One region of the Paenibacillus sp. FSL W8-0919 genome, then DNA from elsewhere that is predicted to be linked to it. Evidence: riboswitches for the same ligand, from Rfam matches in the RefSeq annotation. Region 1 holds a riboswitch; each other region holds the start of a gene.
The links. A riboswitch is a leader RNA that binds a small molecule or an ion and turns the genes downstream of it on or off. The one in region 1 is predicted to bind cyclic di-AMP.
Positions count from the first base shown of each region.

Region 1 (10,446 bases):
AGCTGCTGCACATTAAAGTATTCGTGGACACCGATCCCGATGTGCGCCTCCTCCGCCGGGTCGTCCGGGATATCGAGGACCGCGGCCGGACGATTCAGTCCATCCATAATCAATACCTGTCGACCGTAAAACCGATGCACGAAGCGTTTATCGAGCCTTCGAAAAAATACGCCGACCTGATTATTCCGGAAGGCGGACAGAATGAAGTCGGCATCCAGCTGCTATCCACCCTGACGGAAAAATATTTGACCGGCGACCGCTCGCTGTCCGGCGAATAGAAGCCCTTAAAAACGCATAACTGACCGTAGCTTTGCATAACAACAACGCCCGCATTTCCTATACAGGAAGGCGGGCGTTCTGATAACTGGAACACTATCGGCGGGTCATTGAGCGTATAGGGCATCATCGGCTATCTATCGCCTGAAGCAACCGCCCTTTACTGGCCGGTGTCGGCAATGACCAGCACATCCATATGCCTGGCCCGTCTCAGCAATTGCTTCACAAACCGCATTTGGGAGGAGCCAGGGAACCCTTTGCCCGGCGGCTGAGCAATAATAAGCTGGGTAGCCTTCACTTCATCAGCCGCCGCGATCAGAAGCGCAGGCAAGTCGTACGCTTGCTTTCCCTGCAGCTCCAGCGGACGAAAAATCCCCCCAAGCCGCTCCGTCATCGCCTGAAATGGATCCCTTCGTGCCGGCATGGACAGCTTGCCGTCTTCAGATCTATCCGGCAGCGGCGTTACATACCAGGCCGCCTTCAGCCGGTAGGCGATTCGAAAGCCGCGGCGAATGATTCGCTCCGACTCGGGACCGCTGCCGACGAGAACATAGATCACTTCCTCCCGTCGCCACGGTCCCCGCAGCGAGGCGCTTCGCTCAAGGGATTCCAACCGCTCATCCACGTCGTCGGCGATTTCCCTTAGCGCTAGTTCCCGCAGCGCAATCAGGTTTCCGGTCTTGAAGAAGGAGCCGAGCGCTTGCTTAATGTTCTCGGACGCATAGATTTTGCCCTCCCGCATCCTCTGCTGCAGGGTCTCGGGGGTGACGTCGATCAGTTGAACCTCGTCAGCCAGCTGCAGAATGCGATCAGGCACAGTTTCCCTGACGCGGACGCCGGTAACCTGCAGGACCGCATCGTTCAGGCTCTCCAGATGCTGCACATTCACGGTCGTAATGACGGAGATTCCGGCAGACAAGATATCAAGCACATCCTCATACCGCTTTTTGTTCCGGCTGCCGGGCACATTCGTATGGGCCAGCTCGTCGACCAGCACGACATCGGGCTTTCGCCGCAGGATCTCGTCGGTATCCATCTCTTCCAATCGCGTCCCGCGGTATTGCTTCGTCTTCCGCGGCATTACTTCCAGCTCGCCAACTTGAGATTGGGTTTCGGCGCGGCCGTGGGTCTCGAGGAGACCGACGATCACGTCCAGACCTTTTCGGCGCAGGTCGCCGCCTTCCCGCAGCATCGCATACGTTTTTCCAACGCCGGGGGCCGCGCCGATATACATCTTGAACCGCCCCCGCTTTGCCTGCTCGATCCGCTCATCGAGCTCGGTCCCGCTAAGCCGTTGAAACGCCCCTGCCCTCGGCGGATTCGGTTGAATCCGGGCGGGAATGATGCGCTCGCCGTTATGGGCTGTCCGGTCAGCCACCACGAGCAGGTCCACCCCTCGCATTTGCCGGAGCAGATCATGAATGACCGAGCCCTGCCACAGCTCTTGACTTCGGGTCTGCTTCGAATGTCCCAGCACGATCCGGGTGACATGCCGATCCAGTGCATACGTCAGGATCGCTCCTGCGAGTTTGCGCCGGGAGCGTAACGGAAGCTCCTCCAGGGTCGCTCCGATTCGCTCTGCCAGCTTCTGAAGGGAACTTCTGAAGGCGGCTTGCTCCTTCCCGAGCGTCGATCCGGGCTTCACGAACGTGACGACGAGCAGCTCGCCGTTCAGCCGCTTGGCAATCTGCTGGCCGCGACGCATATAGATGGATCCGTTCCAATGATACTGCGCTGCGACCAGGATCCGCTCGGCGGCGCCGGAAGGGCCTGTCAACCCACGCTCCCTCCGATGCCGCTCCAGCGAGCTGTTAACGCCCTCCGCTACCAGCCGAAGGGTAAGCTCTCTAAGCACGGCCAGATTGCCCCGCTCCCAAGCATCGCCGCCGGCAAGCAGACCGCTTTGCACCCGCTCCAGCATCGTCTCGGGCGTAACGTCGATCAGTACCACTTCGTCGGCGAACTCCAGCGTATCCGCAGGCAGCGAATAACCGGCCGTGACGCCCGTCAATCTGCTCGCGATATCGCCTACGTCCTTCAGCTCATAAGCATTGATCGTCGTAATAACGCTGATGCCGTGGCTAAGAAGAAAACGGATATCCTCTAGCCGGGTCTCGAACCTGGCTCCCTGGCGGTTCCGGTGCGCCAGACCGTCTACCAGCAGCACCTCCGGATTCCGCCGCAGCAGCCGTTCCAGATCCAGGTCCTTACGCTCATTCCCGCTTTCGAACCAGTGGATGCTGGACACCCGCTCCAACTCCCGGGCCTGCTCCACCGTATCAGGCCTCTGCATCGTTGATACGGCGGAGATGACAACATCGATCCCCTGCCGTTTCAGGCTCTGGCCTTCGCGGAGCATGTGATAGGTTTTGCCGGACCCGCTTACAGCTCCGATATAGACCTTGAGACGTCCTTGCCTCAGCTTTAAGATCGATCGCAGGATTTCCTCCGGCGATTTTCTTCGGTAGGGCTCAGTCAATGTTCCAAAAGCTCTTGCAGCGCCAGATTCAGCTTGAGCACATTGACACGGGGCTCGCCAAACACGCCGAAATCCCGCCCTTCCGTATGCTCCTTCACCAGTCGTTTCAACTCCGCTTCGGCAATTCCCGTCCGCTCGCTGACGCGCGGAATTTGAACTTCAGCCGATTTCGGCGTGATATGAGGGTCTAGTCCCGAGCCCGAGTTCGTGACGAGATCGATCGGAAGCTCTTGGACGGGAACGTTCGGGTTGTTCTTCTTCCACGCCTCGATCTCAGCCTTGGTCCGCTCCAGCATTTCCGGGTTTGACGGGGCATAGTTGTTGCTGCCGGATCCCGCCCCGTTATATTCGATGCTGGATAACCTGCCGTGGAAATATTTCGGATCCGGGAAGCTCTGACCGATCAATTCCGAGCCCACCACATTGCCGCTTCGATCCTCGATCAAGCTGCCATTGGCCTGCTTCGGCATCAGCAGCTGCGCGGCGCCTGTCGTTACGAGCGGGTACAGTAAGCCGCACAGAACAATAAAGACAAAGCTCGTTCTCACCGCAATCCCGACCGGAACGCGGATCGCCTCGGCTCGAGCGGAAACACGTCCAGAGGCTTTTTGCACAGGATGATTCATCATGGTTCTTCGATCCCTTCTGATTAGGTTCATCGCGATATTGTGACCGGCGGGCAAACTCTTGCATCCCTTGCTAGGACCGCCAAGGCGCTCGCCTTAAATCCATAGATGGACAATCATATCTATCAGCTTGATGCCGACGAACGGGACGATAACCCCGCCAAATCCGTAGACCAGCACATTGCGCTGCAGCAGCTTGGATGAGCTCATCGGCTTGTAGGACACGCCCTTCATCGCAAGCGGAATCAGCACTGGTATGATGATCGCATTGAAAATCAGCGCCGATAAAATCGCCGACATCGGGGAGCCGAGCCCCATAACATTAAGTGCGCCCATGCTTGGAATAGCCGCTGTGAACATGGCCGGAATAATTGCGAAATATTTGGCCACGTCATTGGCCACGCTGAACGTGGTCAAGGCACCGCGCGTCATCAGCACCTGCTTGCCAATGGCAACCACCTCGATGATTTTCGACGGATCGGAATCGAGATCCACCATGTTGGCCGCTTCTTTCGCGGCAACCGTGCCGCTGTTCATCGCTAGGCCGACATCGGCCTGCGCCAGCGCCGGAGCGTCGTTCGTCCCGTCGCCGGTCATAGCAACCAGCTTGCCCTCCGCCTGCTCCCGGCGGATGACCGCAATCTTATCCTCCGGTTTGCTCTCCGCAATGAATTCGTCGACGCCCGCCTCGCGGGCGATCGTCGCTGCGGTCAAGGGATTGTCGCCGGTGCACATAATCGTCTTGATGCCCATCCGGCGCAGCTGCTCGAACCGCTCCTTCATGCCCGGCTTCACCGTATCCTTCAGGTAGATCAAGCCGTAGAGCCGGTCGTCGACGGCAACCGCCAGCGGCGTGCCGCCCTCGGTGGCGATAGCATCGCTGCTTGGGATCAGATCTGCGGGGATTTCTCCTCCTTGTGCCTGCACCCAAGCTTTCACCGCGTCCACCGCTCCCTTGCGAACCTTCCGGCCATCCTTCAGATTCATGCCGCTCATCCGCGTCTCGGCCTTGAATTCGACACACTCGGCGCAGGACGCCACCCCTTCATCGAAGGCATATCCTTCCTTCTTCATCAGCTCCAGCACGGAACGGCCCTCGGGCGTCTCATCCAGCAGAGAGCTAACGGCCGCCCACTGGGCAACGGAAGCCAGCGATTCGCCGCCCACCGGAATGAATCGGCTGGCCATCCGGTTCCCGAATGTGATCGTTCCTGTCTTATCCAGAATCATCGTATTGATATCCCCGGCTGCTTCTACCGCCTTCCCCGACATCGCCAGCACATTGAACCGGGTGACCCGGTCCATCCCCGCAATGCCGATCGCTGACAGCAGACCGCCGATCGTCGTCGGAATGAGGCAGACAAGCAGCGAGATGAGCACCGGAACCGACAGCTCGATGCCGAGGTACTTCGCAATCGGCGCCAGTGTCACCACCACGATCAGGAAGATGAGCGTCAGTACGGTCAGAAGCGTGTTAAGCGCAATTTCGTTAGGCGTCTTCTGTCGGGAGGCTCCTTCAACAAGCGAGATCATCCGGTCCAGAAACGATTCTCCCGGATCGCTCGTAATCCGAATTTTGATCGTATCGCTAACCACGCGGGTGCCCCCGGTAACCGAGCTGAAGTCGCCACCGGCCTCTTTGATCACCGGCGCAGATTCGCCGGTGATGGCCGATTCGTCGACGGATGCCAGTCCCGCGATAACCTCGCCGTCGCCAGGTATCATTTCGCCTTGGGACACGATGACGATATCCCCTTTTCGCAGCTCGGTCGACGGAACTACCGTAACGCCGCCTCCTTCCGTTACTTTATTGGCCGTCATCTCCTTCTTGGACTGCTTCAAGGAATCGGCCTGCGCTTTTCCGCGCCCTTCCGCCATCGCCTCCGCGAAATTCGCGAACAGCAGCGTAAAGAGCAGGATCAGGAACACGGTCAGATTGAAGCCGATGCTGCTCTCCGTCCCAAAATAGGACGGAAACAGCGTCATCAGCAGCACCACGATCGTTCCGGCCTCCACCACGAACATGACCGGATTTTTCAGCATCAAGACAGGATTCAGCTTCACAACGCTGTCCTTCAGCGCCTGAACGACCATCGCTTTGGTCATTAAACGTTGTTTGGGGTTATTCATTGTCCTAAGTCACCTCTTCTATTTAACGAATCGTAAGATGCTCGGCAACCGGCCCGAGAACCAGTACAGGCAAAAAGGTCAGCGCGCCGATAATCAGCACGACGGCAATCAGAATGCCGGCGAACAACCCGTTATCAGTACGGAACGTTCCTGGGGTCTCCGGCACCCACTGTTTCCGCATCAGCGATCCGCCGACCGCCAGCAATGCGATCATCGAAATATAACGGCCGAGCAGCATGACCAGACCGGTTGTTACATTCCAAAACGGCGTGTTATCGGCAAGCCCTTCAAACCCGGACCCGTTGTTCGCCGCCGAAGACGTATATTCATACAACACCTGGGAGATGCCGTGGAACCCTGCGTTCGTAATGCCTGATTGACCCGCATCGGTCATCAACGCAAGCGCTGTCGGTGCCAGGATGATGAACGGGTGCACCAGGATCACGACGGCGATCAGCTTCATTTCCTTCGCTTCAATCTTCCTGCCAAGAAATTCGGGTGTTCGTCCGACCATCAGCCCGGCCAGGAATACGGCCAGAATCGCGTACATGAGCATGTTCATCAAGCCGACGCCCTTCCCGCCGAAGACGGAATTAAGCATCATTAGCGCTAGCGGCGTGATGCCCCCAAGCGGGGTCAGGGTATCGTGCATGTTGTTGACCGATCCGGTCGTGGCCGCCGTCGTGACGGTCGTAAACAAGGAGGATTGCGGAATGCCGAAGCGGACCTCTTTGCCTTCCATGCTGCCTTGGGACGAATCAATCCCGAGCCGGTTCAGCGCTGGATTCCCGCTTGATTCGGCCGCATAGTTCAGGGATAGAAAACCGATGAACAGCGTCATCATGACAGAGAACACGATCCAGCCCTGCTTGCGGCTCTTGGCGAACAATCCGAACGTATAGGGCAGGGCAGCCCCGAGGCTCCACATGCACAATATTTCGATCACGTTCGTCAACGGGGATGGATTCTCGAACGGATGCGCGGAATTGGCTCCCATATGGCCGCCTCCGTTCGTTCCCAAGTGCTTGATCGATTCAAGCGCGGCTACCGGGCCGACCGCAATCTGCTGCTCTGATCCCGAAAGGGTCGTTACGCTCATGGTCGGCTTTAACGTCTGCGGCACCTGCAGTGCCACCAGCAGCATGGCAATAAGGAAGGCCGCCGGGATAAACACCCGGGTCATGGCCTTCACGAAGTCTTCGAAGAAGTTGCCGACCGTAGCGCCTTTCGTCGTCACGGCCCGGATAAAGGCGATGGCAACGCACAGCCCGGTGGCGGCGGACGTGAACATCATCATCATGATCACGGCCATCTGGGAAAAGTAAGAGAGGCCCGACTCCCCGCTATAGTGCTGCAAGTTCGTATTGGTCATGAAGCTGATCATTGTATTGAGCGACAACGTCGGCTCCATGTTCTCGATGCCGTTCGGATTCCACGGCAGCACCTGTTGAAAACGGAGGATGGCATACCCTGCTCCGACCAGGATGATATTGGTGAGCAGGAAGCTGAGCGCATAGCCCTTCCAGCTCATCCCCCTGCGTTCCTTGAGTCCGATGAGGGCAAATATCGGGCGTTCCGCCCAGGAGAACCATTTGTCCGTGCCGCCGGGTTCATTGCGAAACACGAGATAGAGGTAGGTTCCAAGCGGCTTGACGAGCAGCAGCAGAACCAGGATGACGATGGCGATTTGTACGATGCCCATGATAAGCGGCTTCCTCCTTTATGTTGGAATCCTAAAATTTTTCGGGATGAATCAGCGCATAAACCAAATATAAAAATAACGCAGCGGTCAATATCAAAATCAGCGTCATGGCCTGTCACCCTCCGATTCTTGAATAACGCGGCCGCACCAGCTTATGAACAGCCGGAACAGCCCGTAGGCTGCACCTAGCAGAAGCAGCATATATACATCCTGCATTGTTATCCCTCCTTGGCGGTAAGCCGTAAAAACAGCTCTTTCCGGTAGCTAGTCTAAAAGCGCGGCGATCAGGAAATCGACGCGGTCATGATTCGTGTGCAGCACGACATCCGCGCCAAGCCCTCTGTAAATCAGTCTCGGATTGCCGGAATTTGTAATAACATAGATCGAAGCCGAGGTCCATGTCCGGCATATTCGCAAGTAGCGGCAGCAGAGGTTCAAACTGTTCTCGAACAGAAACACCTTGCCGATCGGCCGTTCGGGAAGCACCCAGGTCTGCTCGTCTCTCGTGTCGAGCATGATGACATCCTTGCATCCGAGCCTGCTCGCCCTCTCCCCCTCTGCAGGGTTGTTTGCCAGAACGGCGAACGGGATCTCCCTTAAGAGCAATTGGCGGATGAATGCCTCTCCGGCCTTGGTCGGCGCGGATATCAGAATCGTGTCTTGCTTTTTTTCCATACGTTCTCCTCCTCGTGTCCGTCGGAGAAGGCAACAAAAAAGAAGCCTCGGGAGGAGAAGAACTCTTCCCGCGGCTTCTTCCTAAAGGCACGGCGAAAAACACCGCGGCTTCGTCAAGTCACGACAATCGTTGCCTCTCTCGATACGCTTACGAGGTTAGCTGACGGATTCGGGCGTGAGAGTCGCCCTACCCATAGACCGTTATCTTGTCTATGGGATTCACCCCGGAGAGAACGCGCGAAATCGCGTCTCCCGATTGGTTCCCCCGCTCCTTTTTCATTCAAGGACTCAGCGAAAATGAATCTAGCGAGCTGCATGTATTCGGTTAATGGTTGACCCTGATGTTTTCGAAAACTGTCAAAGCGGCCCGGCCGAGGGTCAAGCGGTGAGAGGCACTTGACGCAAGTACGAGCCGAAGGACCCCATAGCGGTCTCCGGCATACGCGCTTTTTTCCGATGGAAGGCCGCAGCTCCCACACTGGCCGGCTTCCACGGCGGTATCAGGCCGCCCTGCCAGCTTCCGGAAATCATCCGGTCAATTCATAGTTCGTATCATACGACCGGCGATTCGGGAAGTAAATGCAGACGAAAACCCGTGTAACGTATTATGGAACAGGTGCAATCCGGAAAGTCCTCTTCATCCCCGATTATCTTCTCCATACTCGATATCCCTCTCTATTTCGCCATTTCTTAGCAATAAAGCGATATAAGGCGATGGAATGGCAATAATGAATGCCATTCCCAAATGTACGCGCTTTCCTTCGCTGTTTTCACGTTTTTTCAGAAAATAACGGCCACAAATCGGAATTTACTTTTTCCGACCTTTCGAACCGTTTCCCCACCGAAATCGCCAGCGGTATTTCGCTTCCCAATCACTTGAACATATTCCTCAGCACCATCATCAGATTGGCCGGCTTCTCTGCAATGCGGCGGGTAAAATACGGGTACCACATCGTGCCGTACGGCATGTAGCATCTTATTCGATAACCGTCCTGCGCTAGCCGGGCCTGGTCCTTCATGCGCAGCCCATACAGCATTTGAAACTCGAACGCATCCTTCTTGATCCGGTTCTGCTCTGCAAATACTTTGACCCAATCGATGATGTTGTTATCGTGGGTCGCGACAGCGGTATAGGCTCCTTGGTCCAGCTGAAGCTTGATTAAATTTTTATAATTGCCGATGATCTCCTGCTTCTTCTGATACGCAATCGTTCCCGGCTCCTTATAAGCTCCCTTGACCAGCCGGAGTTTCACCCCTTCCTTCATTAGCATCCGGACGTCCTCCTCCGACCGGTACAAATAGGCCTGGATGACCGTTCCCACATTGGTCAGCCCCTCCTTATGAAGCCGCAGCGTCATATCGATCGTGGCCTGCGTGAATAGCGAGTCCTCCATGTCCAGCCGTACGAAGTTGCCATGCCTTTGGGCCGCCCGGACCACCGTTCTAATGTTCTCGTATGCTGCCTGCGGGTCGAGCGCCAAGCCCATCTGCGTCGGCTTCAGGGATACGTTCGATTGCACTCCCCGGTTGGCGATGCCCTCCACAAGCCGAATATACTCCTCCCGGTAGGCCGAAGCCTCCGTCAGCGAAGTAATGCCCTCTCCCAGATGGTCCAGCGTTACCAGGATTCCCTTCCCGTTCAGCCTTTCGATCTCATCGAGTGCCTCTTCCAGCGTATCTCCCGCAATGAATCTGCCCGCTAGTTTCTTGCCGTAACGAATCGAAAGCCATTTCACCAGCCGGTTCCCCGACACCGTCAACACGACTTTCCGGTAAAGCTCGGTCCCGTCCATGCATGCCTCACCCTCTTCTCGGAGTAAAATGCGCTCTACCTTAACTCATATGCAAAAAAGGTCGCATCATGCGAAGAGGACATTCCTTCGGCTTGGTGGGAGTTTCCGCTAAAATGGAAAAGCGACTTCGGAAGGGAAAGAAACACACGTTAAAAAACGCTCGGAGAAATCTCCGAGCGTCCAAGCGCGTTTGTTCATTGCTGACGTTACGGCTGTGCTTCAAGCAATTCTATGGTTCACGCCCCAATCTGCACTTGAGGGAGCGCCTAGCCTCATTACTGCCCTTCCCTTGCCTGACCCGTAATCGGCTTCAGCCCCGGGTCTCCAAAGGATACATTGAACGATTGGGCCAAATGAAGCCCGTCTTCTGTAAAGTCAGCCTCCACGGTCAGGCGGAACGGCGTCTCGACCGCTCGAAGCGTGATCACCAGATTGCCGTTGTCATTCCACGTCATGGAGGAGCATACCTTGCCCTCCTCCATCCGGAACAGTCTTGTCGTGCCTTCCACCCATGCGTTCCGGCCAAGCGTGAGCGATTCGAGGCCGTAGTGCGCTTCGATCTCCAGCACGGCTTCTTCCTCCGAGAAACGAACGCAGAAGGTACGGAGCTTCTGCTCATTCTCCTCGAGCTCGAACACGATTCCGGAAACATCCTGCTCCCGCGTGGAGGAGGCCGCGAATTTCGGCGGCTGCACATTCAGCGCTCCGAGCGTGCCGGAGAGCGAGGCTTCCGCTCCTTCATCCGCCGGTAAAGCATCCGGCTCA
Region 1 covers NZ_JBBOPV010000001.1:777,478-787,923, forward strand. Annotated here, with positions in the region: gene udk (uridine kinase) at 1-278, shown strand, start outside; gene NST44_RS03315 (histidine kinase) at 437-2,755, opposite strand; gene kdpC (potassium-transporting ATPase subunit KdpC) at 2,752-3,381, opposite strand; gene kdpB (potassium-transporting ATPase subunit KdpB) at 3,478-5,511, opposite strand; gene kdpA (potassium-transporting ATPase subunit KdpA) at 5,534-7,213, opposite strand; gene kdpF (K(+)-transporting ATPase subunit F) at 7,245-7,322, opposite strand; gene NST44_RS03335 (hypothetical protein) at 7,478-7,888, opposite strand; cyclic di-AMP (ydaO/yuaA leader) riboswitch at 8,018-8,192, opposite strand; gene NST44_RS03340 (proline dehydrogenase family protein) at 8,761-9,681, opposite strand; gene NST44_RS03345 (serine hydrolase domain-containing protein) at 9,957-10,446, opposite strand, start outside.

Region 2 (10,446 bases), 1.3 Mb from region 1:
AGATCAGCTGCACGAGCTGGAGCAGAGCGGCTTTCTGCAGGATCTGTTTCCCGGAGACGTTACCCCGTTGACGCAGCTGACCGACTACTTGAACCGGGGCTTCTCATTCCTCACCAACTACATCATAAACCTGTTCTCCTTTGTGTCGAATTTCGCGATCGTGCTGTTTACCTTCCCGATTCTTCTGTATTACATGCTGAAGGAGGGGGCAAATTCGGCAAAATGTTGGTCAGCTTTCTTCCGAACCGCTTCAAGGACGAGGGGGCATCCGTGCTGGATGAGATCAATAACGCCCTGAAAGGCTTTATTGTCGGCCGGGTGCTGGTCAATCTGGCCCTTGGCGTGCTGATGTACATCGGCTTTCTAATCATCGGGCTGCCGTATGCGCTGCTGCTGACGGTGGTGGCCGTCATTGCCAACTTTATTCCGTTTATCGGGGCAATTCTATCCTCGATTCCGATCGTCATTATCGGGTTCATCCAGTCGCCAGGAACCGCGATATGGTCGCTCCTGGTCATTTTGGCCGCCCAGCAGATTCAGGACAATTTGATCGGGCCGTATATTTTCGGCAAGCAGCTGGACATTCATCCGGTTACGATCATCATTTTAATATTGGTGGGACAAGACATCGGCGGCATTATCGGGATCCTGCTTGTCGTTCCGATCTATATGATCGTGAAGATTATCGTAAAGAGAGTGTACCAATTGTTCTTTAAGGAAAAATGGGAGAAGGCTTAGTCTGCTGATTTTCAAATCGTGGCGACACCTTCTTGACACAGATGGTTATGAAAAAAGCCCAGCGGGTTACGCTGTCATGGACATCGTACGGCTGCGGCTTTGTTTTTTTGTCTATGTGATTTGGCCCGATGCTTGTTCCAGCGCATCCAGGTTATGCTGCAAATCCTGCTTAAGCTCCTGTATCCGGCGCTTCAAATGGTGCAATATTTGAACCCGGATCTCGGCTTCCCGCTCTTTCAGGCAAAAAGCGGAGCAGGACAATGCTGCATGCTTGTAATGGCTGCCGTCATTCAGGATGACATGCAGCTTTTCCTTGTATAATCTCTTTACAGATCCGCTGTCCGGCTTGATTTCATAATACCGGCTGGTTTCAACGAGCAGCTTCCATTCGCAGGTGTGGAATGTGAACCGATCCCGCTCCAGCGTGCCGGTTACCTGAATGAACCGTGTGCCTTTATCGAACGTATTCAATAGACATTGTGACCTCCCTTATGATGTCATGTTGATGTAGTACTGAATGATTATACAGTCTGTCCATGTTTATATTCTAATGGAAATAATTAGGTAGTCCCTTCTGCTCAAAGAAGGCCTATTTTCGGATGAAAATAGAATAGATATGGGGGAATTTGCTCACGCTAGGTTAATTCCATTATGTGTGACATAATCATGCTGTTTTGAGTCGAAAATTATCAAATCAAGGAGTGGGACAAACATGAGATTTCAGTCGAAGGTTGTCATTGTAACCGGCGGCGCGAGCGGGATTGGTGAAGCGACGGTCCGGCTGTTCGCACAAGAAGGGGCAAAGGTGGTTATAGCGGATTTTTCAGATCGTGGACAAACCCTATCGGATCAATTAAGACAAGACGGATATGAGGCGCTGTTCGTGAAGACCGATGTGACCAAGGAATCGGAAGTGATCCGCATGGTCGAGCAGACGGTGAGCCATTATGAGCGCATTGATGTTTTATTCGCCAACGCGGGGATTGCGAAGGATGCACCGGCCGATGTGCTGGAGCTCGACAATTGGCAGCGGACGATCGATATTAATTTAACGGGCGTCTTTCTGTGCGATAAGTACGTGATCAAGCAAATGCTGTCCCAAGGCACCGGCGGCGCGATCGTAAATTGCGGCTCGATCCACAGCCATGTCGGCAAATCCGGGGTAACCGCTTATGCTTCAGCCAAAGGCGGGGTGAAGCTGTTGACGCAATCCATGGGGGCTGATTATGCTTCGAAAGGCATCCGGATTAACGCCGTATGTCCCGGATATATCGACACCCCGCTGATCCAGGGGCGGACGGAAGCCATTACGCAGCATCTGGTCGGCCTTCATCCGATGGGGCGCTTGGGACAGCCGGAAGAGGTAGCGAAGGCCGTCTTGTTTCTGGCCAGTGATGATGCATCGTTTATAACAGGAACGACCCTTTTGGTTGATGGAGGATATACAGCGGTTTAAATGCCTGCACAAGAAAGCCCCGAGAGGACTGATATTATCCCCTTTAAGTAGACAGTGTGTAAAAAGCGCATTAAAGTCTACTTTGGAGGGGATTTTTTCCATGGGCGAAATAAGAAAGACATATGACATCGAATTTAAGCGCAAGGCTGTTGCGATGTTCCTGGAGGAAGGTCTTGGCTACAAGACGGTAGCCAAGACCTTGGGCATCGATGATAGGATGGTTCGAAGATGGGTGGCTCACTACGAGCGAGAAGGAATTGAGGGTCTCAAGGAAAAAAGAGGCACCTCGACGGGTTCGAAGAACGGGAGACCGAAGAAGGCCAAAACCTTGGAGGAAGAAGTCCTGCGGCTGCGAGCGGAGAATGCCTTGCTAAAAAAGCTATGGGAACTGCAAAGGGGGCAAGAGCAAAGCGACGTCAAACCTACCAAGCCATCGAAGCGCTAACTAGCAACTACCCCGTGGCCTTGCTGTGTGAACTGGCAGGTATCGCTCGAAGTAGTTACTACAAATGGGCAGCCAGAAAGAATAATCCAACGCCCAAACAGATCGATGAGCAGGCTCTGAAAGAGAAGATTCTAGAGTGCCATACTCAGCTAAAGGGCATTTACGGATACCCACGGATTCGTGTCTGGCTAAAGAAAACCTTTGGCTTGAACGTCAACCATAAGCGTGTGTACCGGCTGATGAAAGAACTGGGGATTCGTGCGCGCATTAGGCGAAGGAAGCCATACTTTGGCCGTCGGGAGGCAGGGATTACCTCAACCAATGTACTGAATCGGGATTTTAACGCCACGGCACCCAATACGAAATGGGTCACCGATGTGACCTATCTGCCAATCGGCTCTCGCTTTCTGTACCTGTCGGTTATTTTTGACCTGTATAACAACGAGGTGGTTGCCTTTCGGATCGGACGCCACAACAATTTAAAGCTTGTGCTGGAGACCGTACAAGCAGCTGTACATAAACGCAAAGTAGCCAACCTGCTGCTCCACAGCGACCAGGGCTTCCAGTATACTCACAAGGAGTACCATGCTTTTTTGAAGCGTAAGAAAATTAAAGTGAGTATGTCGCGTAAGGGAAACTGCTGGGATAACGCTTGTATCGAGAGCTTCTTTGGACACCTGAAGTCAGAATGTCTTCGACTCGACACTTTCTCGACCGAGGAAGAGCTCGTAAAGGCAATTGAACGATATATCCATTTTTACAACCATGAACGTTTTCAACAAAAACTAAACAACCTTAGTCCGGTTGAGTACCGAACTAGGGTTGCTTAAGGCTGCTTTTTTAGGCTGTCTACTTGACAGGGTTAAGTTCAGACTCGGGGCTTTTTGCATATTCCAAGGAAGCTCTATTATATCGAGGGCGAATTATATAATGCTGACACCAGCGCTTCCGTAGCCAGCTACGGCAGTAGCGATCGTGATTCCTGAAGCCGTAGCTGAGAATACCATCAGCAAGCGGGTATTGGCCGCTACTGGAATGGCCAGACCGTCCACAAAACCGTTGCTGACTGTACCAAGGGCAAGAACGCCGGTAAGCGGAGGAGCCAGCGTTACAACCGCACCTGGAATTGGGGTGAAAATATTGCTTGTTGCCGGGGCGCTGTACAGCTGTGCTGTGATCGTAACGGTTGTTCCAACCAAGGAGAGCGCTACCGTAGTGCTGAAGGTTGCCGAGATCGCATCAATGGTGCCTGCTCTCGGCGTGTTGAATGCAAAGTCAAGCAGTGTTCCCCCAGCGCCGGTAAGGTCGACGGTTCCGCCAGCCAAGGTGACCGCTGGTCCGGAATTGCCGAAGCCTACCAGTCCGACCGTTCCAACCAACCCGCCGACAAGCGTTGTCAAGGCAAGCGGGATACCGGAAGCGAACGGAATGATGGCGCCTCCGCCAGGTATCCCCGGTACACCCGCAGGTCCTGCAGGTCCGACAGGTCCCGCAGGTCCGACAGGTCCAGCCGGCCCTACCGGTCCAGGGATGCCCTGTGGTCCTGCAGGCCCTGGAATGCCTTGCGGTCCCGCAGGTCCGATCGGCCCAATCGGTCCGACAGGCCCAACCGGTCCAATCCGCCCGCGCGAAACTCTTGGACAGCGGCGCACAAGCACCAGATCCTTTTTACCGTGATCGTGTTTGCCTTTGCCATGATCGTGGCATTTCTTTTTAGCGTGAAGCACTTTTTTCTCTATTTTTTTAGGTGAGCACAATTTCTTTTTTCTAAGAGAACGATCCAAATTCAAGCACCTCCTTTAGATTTGTTCTATACTACGCAACTTTTGCCTTGGGGGCATGGGTTAATAGCGTATTCCTGGTAGAAGGATGCCTATTATTTGCTAGAATGTACGGTTGCCCTATAGTAGGGGGCCCACCGATTCCGTCTGAGACAGGCCCGGCGCGGGCTGAAATGAGCGGGGGATAAAGACAAGCAATAGGATGTCATCCAGCGCACGAAAAAAATTTTTTTTTCGGGGAAGTACGAAGTCTCCTTTGCCACCTTTCGTACCGATCATTAACCGCATGAAAGATCAATGGGATGAACTTCGGGGGCTGGGTGGCGATAATCCTTGCTGTTAAGCGGATTGCACGCTCCGGGCAATATACCGAGATGAGCTGCCGCCCCCCCAATCCTCGGTTAACGGAAGCATGAGGTCACCTTCGTACCGGCATGGAAATGACTCCTGAAAGGGATCAAAAATGCGCGAAACGGGTTTGACTTTTCCTGGGTTTCCTTTTATCATGAACACACGCTTAGTTTCCGGCATGCACATGACGGAAAGCGGGGGAACCAGTTTTATCAGGGGCGAGTCACTTGATTTCAGAGTGTAGGGTACCATCTTACCCGAGTCCGTCAGCTAACCTCGTCAGCAGTGGATGGGTCTTTTATACATAACCGATGTTCATAAACAAAGGCCCTTGATTCTCTATAGGGGCCTTTTTCTCTATGTTGACCCCCTGCTGGCGGAGCTGTGTCCAATTCCCCTGTTCGGAGGTCTTTTTTGCGTGGACTTTGAATGGGATGTGAAAGGAGGACGACAGGCTGTAATGTGTCTTCAACTGAAGTGGTCTAGAAGAGGCGCTGTAGTTAGAGCAACAGGGCGATGCAGGAGTTCGGTCCCTTGAAGCCTGATGATGGTGCGCGGGGACAAGAGCTTCAAAAATCCCCAGTAAATCTATCTATAAACTTTGTTATTTGCGTGTCGTTGATTGTTCAACTGGTTACTTAAGCTCATCGAGTTGATGCCGGGTGTTTAAGAAATTCTTTGGGTCATTATCGAGGATTATAGGAGTTCATGTGATTAACGAAAGGTTGTGGAAGGATTTGAAGAAAGTGATTGTGCTGGTTTGGTGTTTGATTATGGTGGTATCCTTGGCCGCTTGCGGCGAGAAAGGGAGCACGCTGGAGCAGGCGATTGAACGTGGGTATGTCACGGTCGGCTTTGCGAATGAGAAGCCGTACGCTTACAAGGAGGCGAACGGCGAGCTTACCGGCGAGGCGGTCGAAATTGCCCGCGTCATTCTGGAGCGCCTTGGCATCAAGGAAATGAGGGGGGAGCTTACCGAATTCGGGTCGCTTGTAGCGGGGCTGCAAGCCGACCGGTTCGACATGATAACGGCCGGGATGTTCATTAATCCGGAACGCTGCTCGGCAGTCTTGTTCGCCGATCCGGAGTACAGTATCGGGGAAGCGCTGGCGGTAAAGAAGGGGAATCCGCTCGGGCTTGGAAGCTATGCAGATGTTGCCAAGGATGATGATGCCAAGGTCGCCGTCATGACCGGTGCCGTCGAGATCGGATACATGGAGAAGTCGGGCATTCCTTCCGAGCGCATTGTCCAGGTGCCTGATCAGGCTTCGGCAATCAGTGCGCTGCAGGCGGACCGTGTGCAGGCAATCACGATGACGGGACCGTCGCTGCAGGCAATGCTGGATTCCGCAAGCGATGAGAGCATCGAGCGCGTAACCGACTTTGAGCAGCCGGTCATTGACGGTGAAAGCGTGCGCGGGTACGGCGCGACCGCATTTCGGAAAGCGGACACCGAATTTCAGGAAGCCTATAATGCGGAGCTGCAAAAAATGAAAGAATCCGGCGAGCTCCTGGAAATCTTGCAGCAGTTCGGATTTACCGAGGAAGAGCTGCCGGGCGACATGACAGCGGCTGCGCTCTGCGGGAAATAGCATGCCGAACTCCTGGATTGAGTTCCTTCCCACACTGTTGAAGGGCGCGGAAATTACGGTCCTGGTCGCGATATTTTCCGCCATGCTTGCGATTGTTGCAGCCTTTGCGGCAGGACTATCCCGGTTATCCAAGCTGTGGATCCTGCGCACGCTAGCCGCTGTTTATGTGGAGGTCTTTCGGGGTACCTCCCTGCTTGTTCAGCTATTCTGGCTGTACTTCGCCCTTCCGTTCATCGGCATCGAGCTTCCGAAAATGCTGGCGGCTATTTTGGCAATCGGGCTCAACTTCGGTGCGTACGGCTCGGAGATTGTCCGCAGTGCGGTGCTCGCGGTACCCAAAGGTCAATGGGAGGCAGCGGTCGCGCTCAACCTGAAGCCCTGGCAGCGGATGTTGAACGTGATTTTGCCGCAAGCAACGCTTAGGATGCTGCCGCCGTTCGGGAACCAGCTGGTGGAGCTGATTAAGTCAACGTCGCTCGTCTATTTCATCACGATGGCGGATCTGACCTATCAGGCGATGGTGCTCCGCAACAACTATATTGCCTGGACGACGGAAATTCTTGCGCTGCTGCTCCTGTTGTACTTTGTGATCGCTACGCTCGTTGCGGTGGCGGTCCGGCTGCTCGAGCGGAAATTGACGGCGGGGAGGATGTAGCCTATGTGGGATTGGAATTATGCATTTGATATTTTACCGGAGCTGCTGCGGGCGCTCCAAATGACCGTATGGGTAACGCTCTGTGCGTTCGTGGTTGCGCTTATTGTTGGGTTGCTGCTGGCTTTTGCCGCGCGGAGCCGATTTAAGCCACTGTCGCTGATCACCAAAGGAATCATTGAGTTTATCCGAAACACGCCGCTGCTCGTGCAAGTCTTCTTTCTGTATTACAGTCTGCCGCTCCTAATGGGCATCTCGATCCCCGCCTTCTATGCTGGAGTGATCGGACTGGGGCTGCATTACAGCACCTATTTGTCCGAGGTGTACCGATCAGGCATTGAAGCGGTACCGAAGGGGCAGTGGGAGGCGGCAACGGCGCTGAATTATACGAAGGCCCAGACCTGGCGCAGCATCATATTGCCGCAGGCGGTACCGCCGATCATCCCGGTGCTGGGGAACTATTTGATCGTGATGTTTAAGGAAACGCCGATTTTGTGTGCGATTACGCTGGTGGAAATGATGATGACGGCTAAAAATATCGTGTCCCAGTCCTTTCGGGCGTTCGAGCCGTACACGCTGGTCGGAATTTTATTCCTGATCATCAGTTATATCGCGTCGCTGCTGGTTCAAAGGCTGGAAAAGCGCATGAATCTGCAGCGGGGACAATGAGGAGGGAAAGCGATGAATGCAGTTGTGATCGACGAACAGGAGGAGGCCCTGCCGTCCCGGACGGAGGAAAAGCCTTCAACCGGTATGCAGCCGATCGTGAGATATAAAGGGGTCACCAAATCCTTCGGCGAGCTGCAGGTACTCAAAGGCATCGATTTGGAGATCCAGCCCGGAGAGAAGGTGGCCGTGATCGGTCCGAGCGGTTCGGGGAAGACGACGCTGGGCCGGATGCTGATGACGCTCGAGGAGCCGACCGAAGGCACGATCGAGGTCGACGGCGAGCTGCTCTGGCATATGTACCATAAGGGAAAGCTCGTCCTGGCGGACGAAAAGCATCTGCACCGGATGCGATGCAATGTCGGAATGGTGTTCCAGCATTTCAATCTGTTCCCGCACATGAATGTGCTGCGAAACGTTACCGAGGCTCCGCGCAAAGTGCTCGGCTTGTCCAAGGAAGAAGCGGAGGAACGTGCAGTGTCCATGCTGGGCAAGGTAGGCCTTGCCGATAAGCTGAAGATGTATCCGGCGAATCTGTCCGGGGGACAGAAGCAGCGTGTCGCCATAGCAAGAGCGCTCGTTATGCGGCCGAAGGTGATGGTGTTCGACGAGGTGACGTCCGCACTGGACCCCGAGCTGGTGGGCGAGGTGCTTGCCGTGATCCGGGAGATCGCCGAGGAAGGCGAGATGGCGATGCTGCTGATTACGCATGAGATGGATTTCGCTAAAGAGATTGCCGACCGGGTGATCTTCGGCGCCGATGGCCGGATTGTCGAGCAGGGAACGCCGGAGGAGATTTTCGATCATCCGAAGAGCGAACGGCTGCGGAGCTTTTTGCAGCGCTTCCGCTCCGGTCGCGATTAAAACGTGGTGATGAATCAGGAAGGGGGGGGTGATTCCTATGGCAGTTGAGACACGTACCGAAATCATTTACCGAAGACCGGAAGCGCAGGACGGCACCCGGATCTGGGAGCTTGTCCGCGACACGGGTTCACTCGATCTGAACTCCCCGTATTGCTATATCCTGCTGGGCGATTATTTCAACGATACCTGCATGATCGCCGAGCATGAAGGGGAGATTGTCGGATTTATCTCTGCATTTCGTTCGCCACGAAATCCCGAGACGCTGTTTGTATGGCAGGTGGCGGTGGCGAGCTCGCATCGGAGGCAGGGAATCGCCCGGACGATGCTGGAGAGCATTCTGAACCAACCGGCTTGCCGCGGTGTCCGATTTATTGAGGCGACCGTTTCGCCCAGTAATATCGCATCCCGGCGGTTATTTCTCGGCTTTGCCGAAGAGAAGTCGATCCCCAGCACGGTAACCGTCGGTTACGGGGCGGATCTGTTCCCGGATGGAACGATCCATGAGGATGAGCCGCTGTTCGTGATTGGCCCTTTTTTCAATGACATTTAAACAAAATGGAGGGAAATATGGACAACCAAGTCATGGAGATGCCGAAGCTTACGGTGTTTGACAAGCTGGAGTCGGAAGTAAGAAGCTATTGCCGCAGTTTTCAGACTGTTTTTGACAGGGCTAAAAATGCAAGGCTCTGGGATACCCGGGGCAATGCGTATATTGATTTCTTCGCCGGTGCCGGCGCGCTGAATTATGGACATAACAATGAAAGGATCCGCCAAAAGCTGGTGGACTATATGATGCATGACGGAGTTACGCACAGCCTGGACATGGCCACGGACGCGAAGGAGCACTTTCTGATCCGATTTGAGGAAGTCATTCTGAAGCCGAGAGGTTGGAACCACAAAGTGATGTTCCCCGGGCCAACAGGCACCAATGCGGTTGAAGCCGCGTTGAAGATCGCCCGGAAGGTGACCGGACGCTCTACGGTATTGTGCTTCACGAACGCCTTCCACGGCATGTCGCTAGGCTCGCTCGCCGTAACGGGAAATGCCTTCAAACGCCAGGGGGCCGGCGTCGATCTGAGCCATTCGGTATTTATGCCTTATGACGGATACTTTGGCGAAGACGTGGATACGATGGCATATATGGAGAAGCTCCTGGATGATCCCGGAAGCGGGATACCGCTTCCGGCTGCAGTCATCGTGGAGGCGGTTCAGGGGGAAGGCGGGTTGAATGCCGCCAGCAATGAATGGCTGCAGCGTCTTTCCCGTCTGTGCAAGGAAAAAGGCATACTGCTCATTCTGGACGACATCCAGATGGGATGCGGAAGAACCGGAACCTTCTTCAGCTTCGACGATGCCGGCATCGAGCCGGACATTATCTGCCTGTCCAAATCAATTGGAGGATACGGCCTGCCAATGGCCATCACGCTGATGAAACCCGAGATCGACATTTGGCAGCCGGGCGAGCATAACGGCACCTTCCGGGGCAACAACCTTGGCTTTATTGCCGCCGCGGAGGCGCTCGATTATTGGGCGACGGAGGAGTTCAAGCTTGAAATCGGCATCCGGAGCAGCCGGATTCGGGAGACACTGGAGAGCATGACGAGGGAATGTTCTCTGGGCGGTGAGATTCGCGGACGGGGAATGATTCAAGGGATTGCCTTTGATAGACCTGAGCTTGCGGGCAGACTGTCGGAAATCGCCTTCGAGCAGGGCTTGATCATGGAGACATCCGGCCCGCATGGTGAAGTGGCGAAGCTGATGCCGCCGCTGACGATCGAGATGAGCACATTGAACGAGGGGTTGGAAATGTTAGAAACCAGCATGAAGCGTTTATCTATTGAGGAGGGCTAATGATGATTGTGAAGCATTTGGAGGACATTATGGATTCGAAGGACGATATC
Region 2 covers NZ_JBBOPV010000001.1:2,051,442-2,061,887, forward strand. Annotated here, with positions in the region: partial or broken gene NST44_RS08905 (AI-2E family transporter) at 1-738, shown strand, start outside; gene NST44_RS08910 (hypothetical protein) at 850-1,209, opposite strand; gene NST44_RS08915 (SDR family NAD(P)-dependent oxidoreductase) at 1,451-2,194, shown strand; gene NST44_RS08920 (transposase) at 2,295-2,639, shown strand; gene NST44_RS08925 (IS3 family transposase) at 2,576-3,469, shown strand; gene NST44_RS08930 (exosporium glycoprotein BclB-related protein) at 3,563-4,366, opposite strand; cyclic di-AMP (ydaO/yuaA leader) riboswitch at 4,925-5,071, shown strand; gene ehuB (ectoine/hydroxyectoine ABC transporter substrate-binding protein EhuB) at 5,509-6,363, shown strand; gene ehuC (ectoine/hydroxyectoine ABC transporter permease subunit EhuC) at 6,365-7,018, shown strand; gene ehuD (ectoine/hydroxyectoine ABC transporter permease subunit EhuD) at 7,022-7,684, shown strand; gene ehuA (ectoine/hydroxyectoine ABC transporter ATP-binding protein EhuA) at 7,697-8,545, shown strand; gene ectA (diaminobutyrate acetyltransferase) at 8,583-9,095, shown strand; gene ectB (diaminobutyrate--2-oxoglutarate transaminase) at 9,113-10,396, shown strand; gene NST44_RS08965 (ectoine synthase) at 10,399-10,446, shown strand, end outside.
Region 2: another riboswitch for cyclic di-AMP. It lies ahead of ehuB (ectoine/hydroxyectoine ABC transporter substrate-binding protein EhuB); the one in region 1 lies ahead of NST44_RS03335 (hypothetical protein).

Region 3 (10,446 bases), 890 kb from region 1:
GGCTACCGGCACGGTGGAGGCGAATTCGGCATAGCATAGTGCGCAGAAGGCGCATACCAGCCCTGCCAGGAGGAATGACAAGATCAGTCCCGGACCGGCATGGGTGGCGGCCGTCACGCCGGTTAATACGAAAATTCCCGTTCCCACAATAGAACCGACGCCAAGGACGATCAAGTCCATGACGCCGAGCTGTTTCTTCAATGCGGAACGCACTTCTCCGCCTGTCAAAGACGGAATCGGCTTCTTGCGAAGCAGATTGTGTTTCAAGCTCATAAATGGAGTCTCCTAGATGTTTATTTAGATAGATTTCCCCGATGCATGACCCATCCATTCCGACATTATAAAGAAAAATAAGACGCTTTGAAAGCCTAAGGCTGCCTGTCCCCAGAAAAAAGCCTATGTCGAAGGTGTTGGCGGCCATGCGCGTACGCTTTCCTTCGGTAAATTACCAGTCTCTTCCCAATCCATCTCAGAAGAATCAGCATCAGCCGCTTGGGAGCGGATGTGGGAAGCGAACCGGATGCAAAGGCAGAAAAAGCCCGTCCCCGCCATGGGTCCGGGCTGCAGCTATTTCTTCAAATGATAAGGAACCGTTGTAAGAATAACATCCCGCCGGTAAAGCAGATGAGCGCGAATGAGCAAGCTCGACTGATTGTGCAGGAAGTTGTGCCACCCCTTCTTCGGAATGAACTGTGGAATGACGACCGTCACCTGGTAGTCGGACTCGCTGGCCTTGCGCTGTACCGTGTCGATGAATTTAGTGAGCGGCGAGATGATGCTGCGGTATGGCGAATGCAGCGTCACCAGCCGGACGTCCGGCTGCCACTTCTTCCATTTTTCCTCGAAAGCAATCTGGTCTTCCCGTTCGAAGTTCACGTAAACGGCGATGATTTGGTCAGCGGACAGTGATTTGGCATAATTGAGCGAGTTCTCCACCACATGCGTAATGCCGGCTACCGGTACGATAATAATATTGCCCTCGATCGGCTTTGCCGGCTCGCAGGTCGTAATCCGGAGCTGATCGGCGACCGCTTCATAGTGATTCCGAATCCGGGTGAAGATCCAGATGATGAGCGGCAGAAACAGGAGCACCGACCACACCTGGGCGAATTTCGTGAGGAAAAAGATCAACGTTACCGCAAAGCTGATAACGGCTCCCGTCGTGTTAATGACCAGCTTGGGGAGCCAGCCTTGAGGCTTCTCGCGAAGCCACTTCACCATCATCCCCGTCTGCGACAAGGTAAACGGAATGAATACGCCGACGGCGTACAACGGGATCAGATGCTCGGTCTTGCCCTCGAAGGCCAGGATCAGCACGATGGACAGAAGACCGAGGATAATGATGCCGTTGGAATACCCCAAGCGGTCCCCCCGGACCGTGAACATCCGCGGGATGAACTTATCCTTCGCCAGGTTGACGGCCAGCAGAGGAAATGCCGAATACCCCGTGTTGGCCGCCAGGATCAGAATTAACGCCGTGGTCCCCTGGATGAAATAATACAGCGCGTTCCGGCCGAAGGTATGCTCGGCGATTTGGGAGACAACCGTCACCTCTTCGCTGGGACTGACCCCGTAATAATAGGCCAGGAAGACGATTCCCGAAAATAACAGGGCGAGCAGGGAGCCCATCGCGGCCAGGGTTTTGGCGGCGTTGTTCGGTGCAGGCTCCTTGAAGTTCGGAATGGCGTTGGATATGGCTTCAACCCCCGGTGAGCGCGGAGCTGCCTGAAGCGAACGCCCGCAGGAGCAGAAACAGGCTCAGTCCGGCGACGGGCGTGCCGATCTTGGTGTGCAGCTCCGGCGAAGCGTGGCCGGTTGCAATATCGTAGAGACCGACGCCAATCAGAATAAACAAGGCCAGTACGAACAGGTAGACCGGATAGGCCAGAATCGAGGCGGATTCCGTCACGCCCCGCAAGTTCAGCACGGTAAGAAACAGGACGAACAGTACGGCGATTCCGACATTATAGGGACGCAGCTCGGGAAAAGCCGACGTAATCGCATCCGTACCGGCCGATACGCTGACCGCCACCGTTAGGATATAGTCGACGAGCAAGGAGCCTCCGGCAACGAGGCCTGGATACATGCCCAGATTCCGTTTCGACACGACATAGGCTCCACCGCCCTGCGGATAAGAGAAGATGATCTGTCTGTACGATAGGATCAGCGCCAGCAATAAGACGAGAACGCCGATGGCGATCGGGATGGAATACCAATAGGCAGCCGCGCCGACAGTCATCAGCACCAGCAGGATTTGCTCGGGGCCGTAGGCGACGGATGACAGGGCATCGGATGACAAAATCGCCAGGGCCTTGGTTTTATTCAATTTTTGATCGCCTAATTCATTGGATTTAAGCGGTCTTCCGATGAGGAAGCGCTTGATGGAAGATAGCATCGTGTTTCACCACCGATTCGATTTGGATTTTGGGTCGTTTTCCCCAAAAAAGCATAAAGCTATGTGGCTTGGGTGAATGGTCAAGGGCCGGGCATGGGATGCATCTCCATTTCGATTTTTGGCATAGAAAAAACACAGGTTAGAGCCTGTGTTTTTTGCACAAGTTCACAACCCTCCCATTAACGCCTACGAGGTTAGCTGTCGGATTCGGGCGCGAGAGTCGCCCTACCTGATGCCGCGCGGGACCGGCCGCGGTTATTCAGGATTCACCCCATAGTATGGCTGCCGCATCGGCAGGCATACGCTTCGGTTCCCCCATTTTCCTCTCTGGAAATTCGGCGAATCAACTGTGAGATTATATTGGATTTGAAATCTGAATAGTATATTACGCCTGCGGCATTCGATTGTAAAACGGCCTTTTGCCGCTATTTTCGGCAGTAAGGAACCGAATGATCCATAAGTAAGCGATTACATGGGATACGGACTTTCGCGGGATCATTATTTTGCAGATTTACGCAATAAATCGCTGAATGCGAAGATTTGGAAACTGAAAGCGCGGTAGGGAAAGCAGAAAACGCGGTGAGGGGAAAAGGTAGGCGTGCAGATAAAAGAGGATGCTCCTATCGAAGAAGCAAGCCGAAGAGAGCATTCGCGGCCGCTTCTTGAGCCGGCCGTAATGTAAATTCGCCATGCCGTATCTCGGGGGAGGAGATACATGCATGGCGAATTTTTGGGAGTGGTCCATGATATGGCGAGGAGGAGAAAGGGTCTGGGTTTCTCATCCTTGCTCTTGATAGAAATATACCCGGGAGTTCGAGGGGTGAATCACATCTTTAGAAAAAAATGTATGACTTTACGATAAGGCTGATTTTTTTTAAGATAAGGGGATACGAAAGAGGCTGGAGCACAAGGGGGAGAGGACAAATTGATTCATCAGGAACACGGCGTATTTCCGGCGGTTTGCCCGCTGGATTGTCCGGATACTTGCAGCCTGCTGCTGCATAAAGAGAACGGGAAAATCGTAAAGGTTACAGGCAACCCCGACCATCCGATCACGCAAGGCGCGATCTGCAATAAAGTGCGCAATATGGCTCACCGGGTATACCATCCGGAGCGTGTGCTCTATCCGCTGCGCCGGACCGGCCCGAAAGGTGCCGGCTCATTTGAGCGGATCAGCTGGGACGAGGCGATCCGGGAAATCGCGGACCGGTACAAGGCGCTGATTGCATCGGATGGTCCGGAAAGCATCCTGCCTTACAGCTTCTACGGGAACATGGGCATCTTGAGCGTAGACGGCATGGACCGCCGCTTCTTCAACAGGCTGGGGGCCAGCAAGCTGAAGCAGTCCATCTGCAATTCGGCCGGAAACGAAGGCTGGAAATCGGTCATGGGCTTCAACGGGGGGACGGTCCCTGAAGACACGGTGAACGCCGATGTGATCATCGTCTGGGGCGGCAATATCGTCAGCACGAACATGCATCAGGTGGTGCTCGCCGAAAAAGCCCGCAAGCGGGGCGCGAAGGTCGTCGTCATCGATGTTCATAAAAATCAGACCGGCCAATGGGCGGATTGGTTCATTCCGCTGTATCCCGGTACGGATGCCGCGCTTGCCGTCGGGATCATGCACGTCCTGTTCCGGGACGGGCTGGTGGATGAGGCGTTCATGGAACGTTATACGATCGGCCATGAGGAGCTGAGGGAGCATGTGAAGACGTACACGCCGGAATACGTGTCTTCCGTAACGGGCATTCCGGCCGACGATGTGGCGAAGCTGGCCGAGCTGTATGGCCGTGCCGGCGTGTCTTACATTCACATCGGCAACGGTCTGCAGCATCATGATAACGGCGGCATGACGGTACGGAGCATTGCGGCCCTGCCGGCGCTGACCGGGCAGTGGCTCAAGCGGGGCGGCGGGGCCGCCAAATCAAACGGGGGCTACAACAGCATGAACAGCGAGGCTTTGGAACGGCCGGATCTGCGGCCGAACCCGGGTGCGCGCACGATTAATATGAACCGGATCGGGGAAGCGCTGGCCATGACCGAGAAGCCGATCCGCTCGGTATTCGTCTACTGCAGCAACCCGCTGGTGGTTGCTCCGGATACGGAGCGCGTGAAAGAGGGTTTTGCACGGGAGGATCTGTTCACGGTCGTTCACGATTTATTTATGACGGACACGGCCAAGTATGCGGATATCGTATTGCCGGCCACCTCCTCCTTTGAAAGCACGGACCTGTACGCCTCCTACTGGCACCAATACGTTCAGCTTCAGGAGCCGGTTATTCCGGCGCAGGGGGAAAGCAAGAGCAATGTTGAGCTGTTCTCCCTGCTCGGCCGGGCAATGGGCTTTGAGGAAGAAGCCTTCCGGGAATCGGAAGAAGAGATGATTGCCCGTGCGCTTGATAATCCCGATAATCCGTATTTAAACGGAGTGACCCTGGACAGGCTGAAGGCAGAGCGCCATGTCAAGCTGGACATGACGCCTCTCGAGAGCTTCCTGGACCGGCTTCCGACCCCTTCGGGACGGATCGAGCTGTATTCGGCCAGACTGGCGGAAGCCGGACTTCCGCCGCTGCCGACCTATGTGCCGCTGAAGGAAGGTTATGACGGGGTGCGGCGCGGACGGGGGAACCGGTATCCGCTGATGTTCATTTCTCCGCCGAACCACAATTTCCTGAACTCGATCTTTGCAAATGTCGAGAAGCATCAGAAGATGGAGAAGGAGCCGACGCTCCAGATCCATCCCGAGGATGCGGAGCAGCGCGGGATTGCCGACGGCGATCCGGTCGTTGTGTTCAACGATCGCGGAACCTACGAGGCTCGCGCCAAAGTGGTGGATAAGATGCTGCCGGGCACCGTGGTCAGCCAAGGCCTCTGGTGGGAAGGCGAGGGCCGGAAGCAGCGGGCCAATGCCCTTACGCCGGACAGGCTGGCAGACATGGGTGAGGGGGCAACCTTCTTCTCGACCGTTGTCGAGATCAAGCGCACATAAGCCGAAGGGGAGGCCTCTCCCCGATATCGGAATATGCGCGAATGCCGTAAGCGGTACGGAGCTAAATGAATGCGCGGGGTGCAGTGCTTCAAATGCGATGGGCAATGCCCTGAAACGATCCATTTAACCGATACAAAAAAAGTAATTGATAAGATCAAGATGCCGTCTATCATTAGGCGGCATCTTTTTTTATGCCGTGGGCAGGCAGACTTTATACTTTTTCAAGCTGTGTCCGTACCGATCATCCGTCAGAAGTATAAAAAATCGCGGGTTTGTTATATAGTTTCACCCCATCGCCAAGGTTAGAATGTCCTTAAGTCCGAAAGACCGCAGCCCTTAGGCTGGCGTTAACGTGTGTCGCAAGGATGTTCGCATGCGCCTTGACTATATTTTTCAAGCGGGAGGAACAACATGTCCCAATCTGCACCGAAACAGCGGCCGGCAACGGTTACCCCGGGGCCCCGAATCCACAGCTCCAGCTTCTTGCGCCGCTTCATGAAACAATGGGATGTCCAGCTTATGGTCATTCCCGGAGTCATCCTCGTCTTCATATTCTCATATTTGCCGATGTACGGGGTGATTACCGGATTTATGGATTACAACCTGTTTACGGGCTCGAGAATTTGGGAGAATCCATGGGTCGGTTTCAAGCATTTCGAAGCCTTCTTCAACGCGCCGGAGTTTGAGCGGCTGATCCGCAATACCCTCGTCATCAGTTTGCTAAAGTTCTTTATCGGCTTCCCGGCACCGATTTTGCTGGCGCTTATGCTGAACGAAGTCCGCCATATGTTCTTTAAACGGACGGTCCAGACGCTTACCTATTTGCCTCATTTTCTATCTTGGGTCATCGTGGCCGGTCTGACGATGTCGATGCTGTCCACAGAGAATGGAAGCGTCAACATGCTTCTGAAAAGCGTAGGTTTGATCAACGAGCCGATTAACTTCCTCGGCATGAAGGAATATTTCTGGTCGATTCTAATCTCGGCGAATGTGTGGAAGGAAATCGGGTTCAACTCCATTGTGTTTATGGCTGCCATCGCAGGGATCGACCCGGCACTGTATGAAGCAGCCGATATCGACGGCGCAAGCAAATTCAAGCAGATTTTCAACATTACGCTGCCTTCCATCATGCCGGTTGTCATTATTTTCATGATTCTTGCCATTGGCAACCTGGTCAATGCGGGATTTGAGGATATCCTGCTTCTCGCAACGAATCCGGTGCTGAGGCCGGTGTCCGATGTTATCGATACGTACGTCTACCGCGTGGGGCTAGGCACACACCGCTATTCCTATGCTGTCGCCATCGGGCTATTCAAAGCCATCGTCAGCGTCACGCTCTTGACGATTGCCAACTACATGGCCCGCCGATCCGGCAACAGTCTGTGGTAAGATTCGCAAGCTTAGGAGGTACAGCATGTTAAAAAGAATCAGCTTCGGAGACAAGGTCATGCTTGCCGTCATATACGTTCTGCTTGGTTTATTGGCCTTCTCAGCGCTCTATCCATTCTGGAACGCGGTGGCGATCTCCTTCAACGTCGGCGTGGATACCTCCAAAGGAGGCATCACGTTCTGGCCGCGTCAATTCACGCTGGAGAATTACCAGGTGATCCTGCAGGATGAGCGTCTGATCAACGGGTTTATGATCTCGATCGCCCGGACGGTCGTCGGAACCGCCACCTCGATTCTGATGACGGCTATCGTGGCATACGGAATGACCCGCTCTTATTTGTATGGTAGGAGCTTCTACATGACCTTCTTTATATTCACCCTGTACTTTAGCGGAGGCTTGATCCCGACCTACCTTCTGATCCGGTCCCTCGGCCTGATGGATACGTTCCTGGTGTTTATCATTCCTTCTATGGTGAGCGTCTGGAATATGATCATCTTCCGCACGTTCTTTAAAGGGCTGCCGGTCGGCCTGGAAGAGTCTGCGCATATTGACGGGTGCAGCAATTGGGGGACCTTTTTCAGGATCGTGCTTCCGCTCTCGGGGCCGGTCATCGCGACCTTGGCGCTGCTCACGGCGGTCGGTCACTGGAACGACTGGTTCCTGCCAAGCATCTATATCACCAACGAGGATTTGCTGCCGATCCAGACGATATTGCGGGAGACCCTGAACGCCAATATCAAAACCGCGCAAAGCTCCGCTATCGACAGCAGCGCGCTTGCGTTGATCGAAAGCTCCAAGAACACCAGCTCGAAATCGCTGACGATGGCGATGATGATCGTGGTCACCGCTCCGATTATCCTCGTGTACCCTTTCGTACAGAAGTATTTTGTCAAGGGCGTGCTCGTAGGCTCGCTGAAAGAGTAATCCTGGCATCGGTTTAAGGCGAACAGCTTTGAACATATATAATTCGAGAATGAGAGGGGTTAAGAGAATGAGCAAGATGAAAAAGCCGCTCCTGGTCATGGCATCGGCGCTGCTGGTGCTCGTTACCGTCATGACGGGATGCACCAAGTCCAACGAAGGCTCGCCGCCGCCAACAAACAATCCACCGAAGACCAATGAACAGCCGAATGAACCGCCTAAAGAAAATACAGAAGATAAGTGGGTGCTGGGAGAGAAGCCGCTCCAGTTCAGCGCATACGCCCATTACCAGGATACCGACTTCCCTAAATGGGAAAGCACGCCGATCGGTAAATATCTCAGCGAGGAGAAGCAGGTCAAGATTGACATGATCAAAGCTGCCGGAGCCCATACGCAAAAGCTGAGCGCCATGATGGCCTCCGATGATCTGCCTGACATGATCTGGACGGACCGGGACCACCCGGACATGGACCGGCTGGAGAAGGCCGGCAAGCTCGTTCCTTATGATGATTATCTGGATAAGTACACGAATCTGAAGACCTGGATGGGAGATGATTTGAACCTGCTCCGTTCGGCAGACGGCAAGCTGTACCGCTTTCCGAACTGGTACTCCTCCCGTCCTTTCGGAAATGCGGGATATGCCGTGAACAAGAAAATCTATGAGGAGCTTGGTTCACCCAAACTGGAAACAACCGACGATCTCTACAACTACCTGGTCAAGGTAAAAGAAAAGTACGGAGACCAAGTGGTGCCGTTCGAGCCGCATCGGGCCCAGGAAAGACAAGGTTTGGGCGTGCTGTACACCGCGTTTGGAGAAGGAGCAAGCTACACGAACCTGAACGCGAATCTGCTGGCGGTTCCGAAAGACAGCAAGCTGACATCGCTGCTAACCGATCCGGTATTCCGCGAAGCCCAGAAATATATTTCCAAGCTGTATCGGGAAAAGCTGATCTCCCAGGATGCGTTCAACCAGACGGAGGATCAGGTTAAGGAGAAGGTCATGACCGGAAGAGTAGCCGTCTATGCTTCGGCGAACCCTACGCTCTTCGCCAGCGAGGCGCACAAGGAATTAACCAAGACGGATCCGAATGCCGGCTACTTCATGATTTGGCCGATCCGGAAGGAAGGTTTGGATAAGAACAAAATTTACCCGGGAACGTATACCAGCTTCGGCTGGAATGCCGCTTATATCACGACGGCTGCCGAAGACCCTGAAGCCATTTTTGCATTCCTTGATTGGTATACCGGACCTGAAGGCATGAATGTCCAGTTCTTCGGTCCGGAAGGGAAGAACTGGAAAGGATTTGATGAAGAAGGCAAGCCGAACTTCACGGAGAACTATGATCCGAAAGAAGTGGCGGAGATTCAAACCAAGAATGATAAAGTGATGTTCGTGGGCAATACCAGCTATATCGACCCTGCCAAATGGAAGTACATGGAGAGCCTTCCGGTTGAGGAGCAGGACTGGGTCGCACGTTATCAGCAGACCATCACCTGGCCGACTCAATTGAATGTGACCGAGTTTACCGGACTGAATCCGCCAACCGATTCCGAGGAAGGCATTATCCGGACTTCGGTGGATGAATTGTTCCTTGAGATCTATGCCAAGTCGTCCATGGCTGCAAGCGACGAGGAAGTCGACAAAATCCTCGACCAGGGCAATAAAGACTTGATGGATCTGGGTTATGACAGGCTCCTGGAATGGCGTACGGTCAAATGGCAAGAAAACCTCGCCAAAATGCAGAAATAATCTAGTTTCTCTTGCTGGACATATTATCCATTCTTATCCCAACGTCCCAAAGAATCCGCGGGTGGATTCTTTGGGATATCTCCGTTTTGATGGAGGATGCTTCAAAAGACAGGGCTTTGTGGTTAGACGTAACTGCCGGTTTCGGCAAGAGAGCGTTAAACATCACGGAATTTACAGGCAGAGAGAGACGAACGGAAGAGCGAGGAGCAGGCGCAGGCGCAGGCAGGAAAGCACAGCGGCTTTCGCAGAAGCGCCGCGGCCTCCTTTTGTGATCGATTTCGAACAGGGGGGATGGCATGTATAAGGTTCTGTTGGTCGATGATGAGGAGCTTGATTTGGAGGGAATGAGGAGGTTTATCCCTTGGTCCGACCTGAATATGGTGGTGAGGGGGAGTGTGAACAACGCCTTGTCGGCATGCGACATCATTGAGAAGGAAGACATCGACATTCTTGTCAGTGACGTAAATATGCCTTATATGTCGGGGCTTGAGCTGGCCCGAATCGCGCTTGAACGCAAGCCGAGCATCAGGATCATATTCGTCAGCGGCTATCAGGAGTTCAGTTATGTTCAGCAGGCGTTATCCCTCAAGGCATACAGCTATGTTCTGAAGCCAATGAACGATAGCGAGCTGGTATCCTCTTTATTGAAAGCAAAGCGGGATTTGGATGAAGAGATCAAGCAGCGCGAAGTGGAAACGGCCTATCAGGAAATGATCCCGATTGTCAAAAGCGACATTCTGATAAGGCTGCTGGAACGGGAGGACAGTGATGACAGCGAAGCACTGGCCAAACAGATGGTATCGTACGGGCTTGACCGGATGCATTGGCCGGTGCGGGTAGCGGTCATCGAGCTGGACAATTTGCCGTGGGAGCAGGCGGGAGGGATGTCCTCGCAGCGGGAGACGACCCGCAAGTTTTTGCAGCATGTGCAGGACAGCGTATTGGCCCTCGGGATCGTCACTTGGTGCAAGCTGTCCTCCCAGCGGATCGCGCTGCTGTTG
Region 3 covers NZ_JBBOPV010000001.1:1,668,701-1,679,146, forward strand. Annotated here, with positions in the region: gene NST44_RS07240 (amino acid permease) at 1-273, opposite strand, end outside; partial or broken gene NST44_RS07245 (APC family permease) at 568-2,395, opposite strand; cyclic di-AMP (ydaO/yuaA leader) riboswitch at 2,564-2,746, opposite strand; gene NST44_RS07250 (molybdopterin-containing oxidoreductase family protein) at 3,321-5,384, shown strand; gene NST44_RS07255 (ABC transporter permease) at 5,796-6,773, shown strand; gene NST44_RS07260 (carbohydrate ABC transporter permease) at 6,799-7,698, shown strand; gene NST44_RS07265 (extracellular solute-binding protein) at 7,766-9,445, shown strand; gene NST44_RS07270 (response regulator transcription factor) at 9,742-10,446, shown strand, end outside.
Region 3: another riboswitch for cyclic di-AMP. It lies ahead of NST44_RS07245 (APC family permease); the one in region 1 lies ahead of NST44_RS03335 (hypothetical protein).